One region of the Exiguobacterium sp. R-17 genome, then DNA from elsewhere that is predicted to be linked to it. Evidence: riboswitches for the same ligand, from Rfam matches in the RefSeq annotation. Region 1 holds a riboswitch; each other region holds the start of a gene.
The links. A riboswitch is a leader RNA that binds a small molecule or an ion and turns the genes downstream of it on or off. The one in region 1 is predicted to bind S-adenosylmethionine.

Region 2: linked by a shared signal. The riboswitch ahead of metK (methionine adenosyltransferase) and the one ahead of ACN9MT_RS14085 (alpha/beta hydrolase) in region 1 are both predicted to bind S-adenosylmethionine.
Region 3: linked by a shared signal. The riboswitch ahead of ACN9MT_RS02300 (2,3-diketo-5-methylthiopentyl-1-phosphate enolase) and the one ahead of ACN9MT_RS14085 (alpha/beta hydrolase) in region 1 are both predicted to bind S-adenosylmethionine.
Region 4: linked by a shared signal. The riboswitch ahead of ACN9MT_RS13260 (methionine ABC transporter ATP-binding protein) and the one ahead of ACN9MT_RS14085 (alpha/beta hydrolase) in region 1 are both predicted to bind S-adenosylmethionine.

Annotation. Positions count from the first base shown of each region.
Region 1 is NZ_CP184372.1:2,694,535-2,697,652, reverse strand. It holds gene ACN9MT_RS14095 (DedA family protein) at 1-188, opposite strand, end outside; gene ACN9MT_RS14090 (thymidine kinase) at 372-986, shown strand; gene ACN9MT_RS14085 (alpha/beta hydrolase) at 1,069-1,827, opposite strand; SAM riboswitch class I at 1,896-1,997, opposite strand; SAM riboswitch class I at 2,247-2,350, shown strand; gene ACN9MT_RS14080 (methionine ABC transporter ATP-binding protein) at 2,437-3,118, shown strand, end outside.
Region 2 is NZ_CP184372.1:2,267,765-2,270,882, reverse strand. It holds gene pckA (phosphoenolpyruvate carboxykinase (ATP)) at 1-1,247, opposite strand, end outside; SAM riboswitch class I at 1,482-1,608, shown strand; gene metK (methionine adenosyltransferase) at 1,737-2,945, shown strand; gene ACN9MT_RS11995 (GNAT family N-acetyltransferase) at 3,083-3,118, shown strand, end outside.
Region 3 is NZ_CP184372.1:417,641-420,758, reverse strand. It holds gene mtnK (S-methyl-5-thioribose kinase) at 1-696, opposite strand, end outside; SAM riboswitch class I at 774-877, opposite strand; SAM riboswitch class I at 1,083-1,184, shown strand; gene ACN9MT_RS02300 (2,3-diketo-5-methylthiopentyl-1-phosphate enolase) at 1,255-2,445, shown strand; gene ACN9MT_RS02295 (2-hydroxy-3-keto-5-methylthiopentenyl-1-phosphate phosphatase) at 2,442-3,101, shown strand; gene ACN9MT_RS02290 (methylthioribulose 1-phosphate dehydratase) at 3,098-3,118, shown strand, end outside.
Region 4 is NZ_CP184372.1:2,519,886-2,523,003, forward strand. It holds gene ACN9MT_RS13250 (alpha-glucosidase) at 1-13, opposite strand, end outside; gene ACN9MT_RS13255 (aminotransferase class I/II-fold pyridoxal phosphate-dependent enzyme) at 162-1,349, shown strand; SAM riboswitch class I at 1,412-1,516, shown strand; gene ACN9MT_RS13260 (methionine ABC transporter ATP-binding protein) at 1,602-2,615, shown strand; gene ACN9MT_RS13265 (methionine ABC transporter permease) at 2,605-3,118, shown strand, end outside.

The DNA.
Region 1 (3,118 bases):
CCAGCGTAAGCGGCAAGAATCGTACCGAACAGCGGTAGATTGCCTTGATGCATCCAAAAACCGGACAGGACGAGCAAGGTCTCATCAGGAACCGGCAATCCCACGATACCACCTGCGAGAAGGACGGAAAGACCAAGGGCGCCATATTGGTGCAGAATGTCATGTAAGAGATGATGAATCGGGGACACCTTCTTTCGCGAGAATCTTCTTCTTTAGTGTACAGGAAATGGATGAAGGTTGGAATGAAAGGACAAAAATTCTAGGTAAAGAAAAAATGAATTTTGATTTCCGGAAGTCAACCCTTTTTCTCAATACCGTTTCGAGCTATACTCGTTAAAGTGACTATTTTTAGAGGACGGTGTCGGACGATGATGCATGTAATAAATCAGTACGGCTGGATCGAAGTAATTTGTGGCAGTATGTTTTCCGGGAAATCGGAAGAGTTGATTCGTCGTGTCAGACGGGCACAGTACGGCAAACTGCCCGTTCAAGTATTCAAGCCGGCAATCGATGACCGGTACCATGAAGAGCATGTCGTCTCTCACATCGGAAATTCCGTCGTGGCGATTCCAATGGCGACGAGTCGTGATCTCTATGCAGCAGTAGCGGAAGAAACACAAATTGTCGGAATTGATGAAGTTCAATTCTTTGATGATGAGATCGTTCAAGTCATCGAAGCACTTGCGCAAGACGGAAAACGCGTCATTTGTGCAGGACTCGATCAGGATTTCCGGGCAGAGCCATTTGGCAAGATGCCGGAATTACTGGCGCGCGCAGAATTTGTGACGAAACTTCAGGCGATCTGTCTCTCATGTGGCGATCCGGCTTCCCGGACACAACGTTTGATTGATGGAAAACCAGCGAACTATGATGATCCGATCATTTTAGTCGGCGCTTCAGAATCGTATGAGCCACGGTGCCGCCACTGCCATGAAGTGCCAGGAAAGCCGAAGCCGCTCCAAACGATGCAGCACCAAAAAGGATAAACAAAAAAGACGAACCGATGATGGTCGTCCTTTGATGTAACAGCTGTTCGCTTCTAAGTGAAGACGAATAGCTGTTTTTTTATTATCCCGTTTCCTGTGAGAAACGACTCGAGCGTTCGATGAAACGAATCGTCTCACGCACGATTAAATCCTGATCATGATCGAGGGTCGCGACGTGGTACGAGTTGAGGAGACAGTAGATTCGTTTATCATTCGTCCCGATATGCTGATGCAGGTAATCCGAGCTCGACGGCGGAACGACGTGATCGGTTGCCGAGTAAAGAATCAATGTCGGTAGAAGGATCGATCCAAGGCGTCCTTTCGTCTCATCCATCAAGCGGACGAGTTCGAATGCACAACGACTCGGAACGAGGTCATAGATGATTTCGAAAGCAGACCGTTTGATATCCGGTGCCCCTTCTGGTAAGTACTGTGGACCATCTTCAAACGACAATGCTTCATAAGACGGAACGGAGAGAGCGGCATTGATCGTAATGATGCCTGAAAATGGAATCCCGTCAGCGGCGAGCGATAGTGCGAGCGTCGCGCCCATCGATTGACCGATGACGAAGACTTGATCGCATGTTTCTTGTAAACGTGCATAGCCGTCTTGCAGGCTCTGCTTCCAACATCGAGCAGTCGATTGTTCGAACTCACGGACGTTCGTCCCGTGACCACGCAAACGTGGAGCATAGACAGTGAATCCTTTAGCAGCAAATGCCTCACCGACGTCCCGAACACTTTGCGGGGTCGCATTAAAACCATGACAGATTAAAATGCCGATCGGTCCACCTTGAAGATAAAATGCTTCAGCACCAGTCAATACAGGATAGTTCATCATTACTATTTTTCCTCCATTCGTGAAAAAAAACTCGTCAACGTCACTGCTTGGACGCCCACGAGTTTTTCACCGTATCATCCAAAGCCGCGCTTTGCTGGTCGGAGCACCTTACAGATTGCAGGTTGCCGTGAAGTCATAGAGCCAGGTCTCTCGTTCACTCTTGATAAATATCATATTGGAATTGTCGGATTAATCATTGAAACGATGGTAGCACGACCGAAAATGCCTTGTCAAATCGTTCTGGACGAATCGTGATTTGTTCTTTCAGCTAACTCATAACTTATGACTCAATCGATATGCGACAAATGGATTATTTTTGCAAAGTTGGTTGACTTTTAAAGGTTCGACCCGTAATGTAAAAATTAGTTTTACGACATAAGCAACAACGCAACAACACACATACGAATTTCATACCGCAATACTTATCCAGAGAGGTGGAGGGACTGGCCCTACGAAACCTCGGCAACAGACTCATTATGAGCACTGTGCCAATTCCATCAGACAGATGTCTGAGAGATGAGTGGAGTGGATTCTGCCACTGTGCGGATCCAGGTCTCTTCTTGTTTCTCAAGAAGGGACCTTTTTTGTTGAATGAAGGGGGAAAACGGAATGATTGCATTTCATCAAGTCAAAAAAACGTACATCACGAAGGATCAGACGATCGCAGCACTCGACGGTGTCGACCTGACGATCGAAAAAGGCGAAATCTTCGGTGTCATCGGCTTTAGCGGTGCTGGGAAAAGTTCATTGCTCCGCTGCGTCAACCTATTAGAACGACCGACGTCAGGAACAGTGACGGTCGACGGGGAAGATTTAACAAAACTATCACCAAAAAAATTACGCCAAGCGAAACAGCGGATCGGGATGATCTTTCAACACTTCAATCTATTGAATGCAAACACGGTCTTTACGAACGTTGCGAAACCACTCGTTCTCGCAGGTGTCAAGAAAGACGAGATTCGTCGCCGGGTGACGGAGTTACTCGAATTCGTCGATCTCGCAGACAAGGCGGATCATTATCCGGATCAATTATCCGGCGGACAAAAGCAACGTGTCGGCATCGCCCGGGCACTAGCGACGCAACCATCCGTCCTCTTATGTGACGAAGCGACGTCAGCACTCGATCCTCAGACGACACATCATATTCTCCAGTTATTAAAACGCATCAATGCGGAATACGGGATCACCATTCTCTTGATCACCCATGAGATGGGCGTCATCCGTGAGATTTGTGACCGGGTCGCCGTCATCGAAGCTGGGAAGCTGATCGAGTCAGGAACAGTCTTTGATG
Region 2 (3,118 bases), 430 kb from region 1:
ACGGTCACACCGTGACGATCAATCAGTTCTCCGAGCATCGTCGCATACTTTTCAGGTATCAGTGGAAGAAATGGTGAACCGAAGCATGTCGAGAACGTTGCTTCCGGTTCCGTGATACCACGCTCTGTTCCAGCAAGTTTTGATGTATAACCTGATAGGAAATGATACATCGCTTGTTCTTTCGTCAATTTACTGATCGGAGGCAAGACGCCATACGCATCAGCCGTCAAGAAGACAATCGTCTTCGGATGACCAGCCCGTGATGGAACAGCGATGTTATCGATCGCTGTGATCGGATAAGCAGCACGTGTATTTTCTGTCAACGATGTGTCATCGTAATCAGGATGACGAGATTCATCGAGCACGACGTTTTCAAGGACAGTTCCGAAACGGATCGCATCAAAAATTTGCGGTTCTTTTTCGCGTGACAGATTGACCGTCTTCGCATAACATCCACCTTCAATGTTGAAGACGCCGTCATGCGACCAACCATGCTCATCGTCACCGATCAATTGACGGCTATCGTCTGCTGACAGGGTGGTCTTACCAGTACCGGATAGACCGAAGAACAAGGCGACGTCGCCTTCGTGTCCGACGTTTGCTGAACAGTGCATCGAAAGGACATTTTCTTGTGGTAAGAGGTAGTTCATGACGGAAAAAATCGATTTTTTGATTTCGCCCGCATATTCGGTTCCGCCGATCAAGACGATCCGGTGTTCAAACGACATGGCGATGAATGTCTCGGAATTCGTTCCGTCAACGGTAGGATCTGCTTTGAAATGTGGCGCGTAGACGACCGTGAACGGTTCGAAGGCAGCCACTTCAGGATACTCGCGTAAAAAGAGTTGTTTGGCAAACAGGTTATGCCAAGCGTATTGTGTGAGCACACGAACCGGAAGGGTGAAGTGCGTATCTGCCCCAGCAGCAGCTTCTGTGTAGTAGAGCTGATCGGCTTCGTTCATGTAACGAAGAACCTTTTGTAACAATTGTTCAAATTTGTCTCCATCCATCGGTTGGTTAACATGACCCCAATCGATGTGAGACTCGCAGGAAGAATCACGGACGATGAACTTATCTTTTGGTGAACGACCTGTAAATTTCCCCGTTTCTACAGATAGTGCGCCGTTCTCAGCAAGGACACCTTCTTCGTTTCGAATCGCATGTTCGACAAGTTCAGCAACAGATAGTTGTTTGAACACATGCTCTTTCTTGAGTAGTTCTTCGATATTCAGGACCGTCATCGGCATCCTGACCCCACCTTTCCCCTACGTTGGTTTTGGCTCACTGCATTTAGTATGACACATTCATTATATATGACATACTAAAGGGAGCGCAATCATTTTCTAGTGCTGATTTCTATTTATCTGGAAACGCTTTCAGCATTAATAGTTTAACATCTCTTTTAAAAAGTTTCGACTAGAATTTGAAACCTTGCTTGACAGAGTAGGTACAACTTTATATCATGTAATTCGTAACGGATACTCTTATTCTGAGCAGGTGGAGGGAACAAGGCCCGAAGAAACCCGGCAACCGTCCTACATTAATTCATATATTAATGAGGGAAAAGGTGCTCTCCTGAAGCGAAGTAAACACTTCGAACGATAAGAGGGTAAAGGAAGAACGCACAACCTTTCCCTGACCATTTTTTGGACTTGGAAAGGTTTTTTTCATTTTACCGTCCCACTCAACTAGGGGAAATGAGTACACCGTCAAATTCTTTTTTGGGAGGGTCATACATGACAAACCTTAATCGCCGACTATTCACGTCGGAGTCAGTCACTGAAGGTCATCCAGATAAAATCTGTGACCAAATTTCGGATTCAATCCTCGATGCGATTCTTGCAGCGGATCCAAATGCACGTGTTGCGGCAGAAACTTCTGTTACAACAGGTCTCGTTCTCGTTGCAGGTGAGATCACGACATCCACTTACGTCGACATTCCAAAAGTCGTTCGTGAAACGATTCGTGAAATCGGCTACACACGCGCGAAATACGGTTTCGATGCGGATACATGTGCTGTATTGACATCGATCGATGAGCAATCAGCAGATATCGCTCTTGGTGTCGACCAAGCGCTTGAAGCACGTGAAGGTAGCATGTCTGATGCAGAAATCGATGCAATCGGTGCAGGAGACCAAGGTCTTATGTTCGGTTACGCAACGAAAGAAACACCAGAACTCATGCCACTTCCAATTTCGCTTTCGCACCGTCTCGCACGCCGTTTGGCAGAAGTGCGTAAAAACGGTCAACTCGACTACCTTCGTCCGGACGGAAAAACACAAGTCACGGTCGAATACAACGAGAACAACGAGCCGGTTCGTGTCGATACGATCGTCATCTCGACACAACATGCGGAAGAAGTTACGCTTGAGCAAATCCAAGCTGATTTGAAAGAACACGTCATCACACCGGTCATCCCGGCTGAATACATCGACGCAGCAACGAAATTCTTCATCAACCCAACTGGTCGTTTCGTCATTGGCGGACCACAAGGAGATGCTGGATTGACTGGTCGTAAGATCATCGTTGATACGTATGGTGGATACGCACGCCACGGCGGTGGAGCATTCTCAGGTAAAGATCCAACAAAAGTCGACCGTTCAGCTGCATACGCAGCACGTTACGTCGCGAAGAACCTCGTTGCTGCAGGTCTTGCAGACAAAGCAGAAGTTCAACTTGCGTACGCAATCGGTGTCGCGCACCCTGTATCAATCGCAGTTGATACATTCGGCACAGGAAAACTTCCTGAAGCACAACTCGTCGAATTGGTTGCTGAAAACTTCGATCTTCGTCCGGCTGGAATCATCAACATGCTTGATCTCCGTCGTCCGATCTATCGTCAAACAGCTGCATACGGTCACTTCGGTCGTACAGATGTTGAGCTTCCATGGGAGCAAACAGATAAAGCAGCAGTTCTTGAAGAACAAGCAAAACGTTTCGCATAATCAAAAAGTCCGGAAATCCTACGTGGGTTTTCGGGCTTTTTTGTTTCCGCGGAACTTTGCAGGAAACGAATGTTTTTTCTAGAAAAGGGTAAAAGTACATGAGTCGATTTGTATGAGTATAAAGGGGGGTTCCGATTATGGAAATACGCGAAGCTATTCCAGCTGATGCAGGA
Region 3 (3,118 bases), 720 kb from region 1:
AGCAAAGATGCTTCCTGTATGTAGATCGCCGTGTAGCAACGCATCTCCTTTCGTGATGAAAAGCGCTTCGAGTTTTGCGACTTCGCGTTTCAACTCATCGTCCGCCCATAGACGTGCCACCTCTTCTTCAAGCCCGGCTTCAATCTCGTTCGTCTCCGCGTCATGGAACGGATCCGTGAAGATTAATTTTTCCGTGATGTCGCACAAGTCCGGATTGTAGTACGTTCGGGCGACACGTTTTTTTTCAACCGGACCAAGCGCAAAGTCCGATGTATGGAATAAAGTCCGAGCGAGATAAGAACCAATATGTTCCGCAAGCAACGGATACTGTTCACCTGCGAGTAAACCGCTTCGAACGATTGTCAGATGTGAAAGATCTTCCATGACCGTATACGCCTCGTCGTGACTAGCATGAAAAACACGCGGTACGAACGGCACGGCATGCCGGGCGAATTCACGGAGTGCGGATTGCTCGATCCACGCCCGCTCGAGTGATAGTGGCCAGCTTTCACCGACGACTTTCGCGTACGGAAGTGCTTGTTTTAGAATCAATCGATGTTCACCTTCTCGAATTCGAAAGACAAGATTGAGATTGCCGTCGCCAATCTCTTCTGCTTCGACGGCTCCGTCGCCGATCAGTCCTAGTGAGCGGACCCGTTCGATCGCGTCCTGTTCTGTAAATGCTTTGTATGTCATCTCAGTTCCCCCTGTGTGATACACGAAAAAGCGCCTCTTTTCGTCATCGAAAAGAGGCGCAGGAAAGTCACTGCGTCCTCTTATCTCTCAGACGAAACGTCTGTTGGATGTAGCACCGTGCCAAGTGGTCGGTTGCTGCGGCGTCATCGGGCCAATTCCCTCTGCCAACTCGCGATAAGAGTCGTATGTAGTTGTCGTGTGTGATATTGATTTGAATCTTACGCAATCCTCTTCCCTGCTGTCAAATCGAAATCAAGCAGAAACGGATATCGTTTTTGCTCCATATATAGAAAGAGTATTTTCAAAAAAATAAATTTTCTAAAAATAGTTTGACAAGTCGTGACTCTCATGTAAAAATTGCAATTAGATTTCACAATTTCATCCAATTCTTATCAAGAGCAGACGGAGGGACAAGCCCTACGATGTCGCAGCAACCGACCTTTTGGCACGGTGCTAATTCTTGCAGCTACTAAGCTGACAGATAAGAGTCCACGTTCGAATCATTCATGGTCTCTTGTCGCTGACAAGAGACCATTTTTTTATTGAAGGAGGAAAGACATGGCTTACATCACAGCTACTTATCAATTGACCGCCCGCGATCGACTGGAGCAACGCGCCGAACAACTCGCGCTTGGTCTGACGGTTGGTTCCTGGACGGAGCTGAATCATCTTGAGCAACAACAACTCGCCTCATTCAAAGGAGAAGTCGTACATACGGAAGAACGCGACGGTAAAGGCTATATCACGATTCGTTACCCGGAACACAATGTATCGCGCGACTTTTCTGCGATCTTGACGACCGTCTTCGGGAAACTCTCACTCGACGGTGAAATCAAATTAACAGAACTGCTACTACCCGATACATTCACGTCGGATTTTCCAGGTGCGAAGTTCGGGATCGAAGGAGTTCGTTCCTTGATTGGTGTCGAAGATCGTCCACTGTTAATGAGCATCTTCAAAGGGGTCATCGGACGCGATTTATCGTTCCTTCGTGATCAACTCGAAGGACAACTTGCTGGTGGGATCGATCTCGTCAAGGACGATGAGATCTTATATGACAATCCGTTGACACCGACGATTGATCGGGCACGGATCGGACGTGAGGTTATCGATGCTCATTTCCACCGGACCGGTAAACGTGCGTTGTATGCGATCACACTTAGTGGTCCCGTCTTTACGCTCAAGGATCAAGCCAAACGATTGATTGACGCTGGAGCAACTGCTTTCTTGTTGAATACCTTCACATACGGACTCGACGTCTTACGTGAATTGGCAAGTGATCCGGAGATCAACGTTCCCATTTTCAATCATCCGGCTTACAGCGGTGCATTGATTGCTAGCCCGAACCACGGTGTTGCAGCGCCTGTCTTACTTGGCACATTACCGCGCGTTGCTGGTGCAGACTTAACACTATTCCCGTCACCTTACGGCAATGTCGCTCTTCCGAAGGACGTCGCCCGCGGCATCGCGGTCGAAGCGACTCGCTTCGGTCAGACGAAAGCGATTTTCCCTGTCCCTTCAGCCGGTATTCACCCAGGACTCGTTGCTCAACTCGTACGCGACTTCGGGATCGATTCCGTCATCAACGCTGGTGGTGGCGTACATGGTCATCCGCAAGGTGCTGCGGCTGGTGTTATCGCTTTTCGTCAAGCACTTGATGCGGCACTCGCAAATGAATCCCTATCGAATGCTGCGTCACGACATGAAGAATTACGAGTCGCGCTCGACGCTTGGGGGATCAAGTCATGACCTTACGAATTCTTTGTGACTTCGACGGTACCGTGACGATGCAGGATAACATCATTGCACTCATGGAGGTATTTGCGCCAGTGAATGACTTCGAACCGTTGAAACGTGGCGTGCTCGACCGGACGTTGTCGATCCAAAGTGGTGTCGGGCAGATGTTCGCGCTTCTGCCGTCCGACGGTAAAGCGGACTATCTTGATTTCTTGATGGAGCGCGCTGTCATTCGCGAAGGATTTTCGGAGTTGCTTCAGTACAGTCGTCGTCAAGGAATCCATTTTTCGATTGTTAGCGGTGGAATGGACTTTTTCGTCGAACCGATCTTAGCACCGTTCCTCGAGCAAGAGCAGATTTACTGTAACATTGCCGATTTCAGTGGTCCATTTGTCCACATCGATTGGCCACACGCCTGCGATGCCCATTGCACGAATGGATGCGGCTGTTGTAAAACATCCGTTGCCCGTACATTATGCAAAGACGATGACGTCATCATCGTCATCGGTGACTCAGTGACGGACTTCGAACTCGCAAAACAAGCGGATCGTGTCTATGCCCGTGATTATCTGATCACGTTGTGTGAAGAAAATGATATCGCCTATACACCTTTTGAGACGTTCCACGATATCGTTCATGATTTAGCACGATCGGAGGTGACGATATGACATTCATGCGACGGTAT
Region 4 (3,118 bases), 170 kb from region 1:
TAGCTCGCTTCATCTCCTCACTCCTTTCCCTACTCTCTATTCCCGCTCCACATATCTGTACCTGTTTATTGGACGATTTTTTTGAATTTCAAAAAAGTTCTTTTCTTTTGACTGAATATTCGTTATCCTTGACGACAATACTACGAAGGAGGCACACATCCATGAAACATTTCGCTCCATCCATCGCCATCGATCGGCTTCCTGCTCCCGTTTTCGCTGAACTTGCGAACCGGATCGGTGCTGTGAAAGCTGCCGGACATGATGTCATTACCCTTGGTCAAGGAACACCCGATCAAACGACGCCCGTACATATTCTCGACGCCTTGAAACAGGCGATCGATGAGCCAACAAACCTTCAATATCCACCATTTCGTGGACATGATTTTCTAAAGCAAGCCGTCGCGAGCTTTTATGCGAACGAATTCGGCGTCACAATCGATCCGGCAACCGAGGTCGCAATTCTTCTCGGTAGTAAAGCCGGAATCGTCGCCTTACCACAAACGATCGTCAATCCTGGAGAAGGTGTCATCGTCCCGGATCCGGGGTACCCGGATTACCTGTCTGGAGCAGCACTTGCTGGTGCTTACCCGATTACGCTTCCATTGCTTGAGAAAAATAACTTCCTGCCGGATTACGATTTACTTGATACGACAGATGTCGAGCGCGCCCGGATGTTGTTCCTCAATTACCCGAGTAATCCGACAGGTGCGACAGCGACAGCAGAAGCCTTCGAACAGACAGTTGCCTTCGCGGATGCCCATGATGTTTGTGTCGTCCATGATTTAGCCTACGGTGGCATCAGCTTTGACGGTCCGACACGAAGCTTCTTGCAGACGGAAGGGGCGAAAGATGTTGGAATCGAGTTGTTCTCACTCTCGAAACGCTTCAACATGTCTGGCTTCCGAATCGCTTTCGCGATCGGAAATCCGTCCGTCATCTCAAGCATCGAGACGTATCAGGAACATCTCTACGTCAGTGCCTTCACACCGATCCAACATGCAGCGACCGTTGCCCTGACGAGTGACCAAACGTGCGTCCGCGAGTTAAGTAGCTTGTATGAAACGCGACGCGATGCGTTGTTCGCAAAACTCGATGCAATCGGCTGGAGTGGACCACGACCGGGCGGTTCCTTCTTCGTCTGGCTCCCCGTGCCGGAAGGATACACGTCCCAAAGCTTCACGGATCATCTGCTTGACGAAGCACACGTCGCCGTGACCCCTGGATCATTCTTTGGTGAATACGGCGAAGGATACGTGCGGATCAGCTTAATTGCTGACGTCGAACGGCTAGAGGAGGCCGTCGACCGAATCGGAACGCTCAACCTGTTCCGGACACCTGTTGCGGAATAATTCTGAAAAAACATTTGACAGATGGGAATCATTTCCGTTAAAGTAAATCCCAACAGCATAACTACTTATCGAGAGCGACCGAGGGATTAGGCCCAACGACGTCCGGCAACCACCTATCAGGAACGGTGCCACATCCTACAGAATGGATTCATTCTGAGAGATAAGTTACGAAATCTTACACTTTCGTCGCTTTTTTCTGGTTGCTCTGCTACTAGGAAAAAGCGACTTTTTTTTGTACAAGGAGATGAGCAGATGATTGAATTCAAACAGATTACGAAACGGTTCGTCCGAGACCGGACCCCGATTTTCGCATTACGAGATGTCGATTTGACGATTCAAAAAGGAGAAATCTTTGGGATCATCGGTGAATCCGGTGCCGGTAAGAGTACGTTGCTTCGTCTGATCAACGGTCTCGAGCATCCGACACAAGGAACGGTAAAGGTCGACGGTGTCTCGCTCGGCGGAATGTCAAAAGCAGATTTGCGTCAACTTCGCTTGCGGACAGGAATGATCTTTCAGCATTTCCAATTGATCCAGTCGCGTAATGTCGCAGATAACATTGCTTTTGCACTGAAGGCTGCTGGCGTCAAACGAGCAGATTTTCCGGAACGGATCCGTGAACTCGTCTCGCTCGTCGGACTCGAAGGATTCGAGACGAACTTCCCGAGTCAGTTGAGCGGCGGACAGAAACAGCGCGTTGGGATTGCCCGGGCACTCGCGAATGATCCAACCGTCTTGTTATGTGACGAAGCGACCTCTGCCCTTGATCCGGTCACGACGCTGCAGATTTTAGATTTGTTGAAAGATTTGAATGAACGACTTGGATTGACGATCGTCCTCATCACGCATGAGATCGATGTCGTCAAACAGATTTGCCATCGTGTCGCGGTCATGTCGCAAGGGGAAGTCGTCGAAGTCGCCTCTACATACGATTTGTTCAGTCAAGCCAAACATCCGGTGACACAACATTACGTCGACACGGCACTCCAGATCGAGCTACCGGAACGCATCTTGCAAGCGACACCAGGAAAGATCATCCGCCTGCAGTTCACGGGCGAGAAGACCGGTGAAAGTACGTTATCGGAAGCCATCCGTCGATACGATATCTCGGTCAGCATCCTGCACGGAAAAGTCGATTACATCCAAGACGTCGCTTTTGGTGTCCTAATCGTCAGCTTGACGGGATCCTCCGATCAAATCGCACCTGCCCTCGACTGGCTTGCGGCGGAACTTCATACACTCGAGGTGATTCAGGATGTGGCTTGATCGTATACAAACGATGTTACCCGAGTTGTTGAAGGCACTTGGTGAGACGGCGTGGATGGTTGGCATTTCGCTTGCCTTCGCATTGGTCGTCGGGATTCCACTCGGGATTCTCCTGTTCGTCACCGACCGCGGTTTATTCTTTCAAAACATTGCCATCCGACGTGTCCTTGACTTCGTCGTCAACATCGTCCGGTCCTTGCCGTTCATCATTTTGCTTGTTGCCCTCATTCCATTAACGAAGTTCTTGCTTGATAATACGATTGGTCCGACAGCAGCATCCGTCAGCCTCAGTGTCGCAGCGATTCCGTTTCTCGCACGACTCGTTGAAACATCACTGCGTGAGATTCCACCTGGTTTGATCGAAGCAGCGGAAGCGTGCGGAGCGAAACCATTACGGATCATCGTCAGTATCCTTTTACCAGAAGCACTCCCTGGCATCATTCAGGGAATCACGCTAACGACGATCAGTTTGATCGGCTTCTCGGCGATGGCTGGTATCGTCG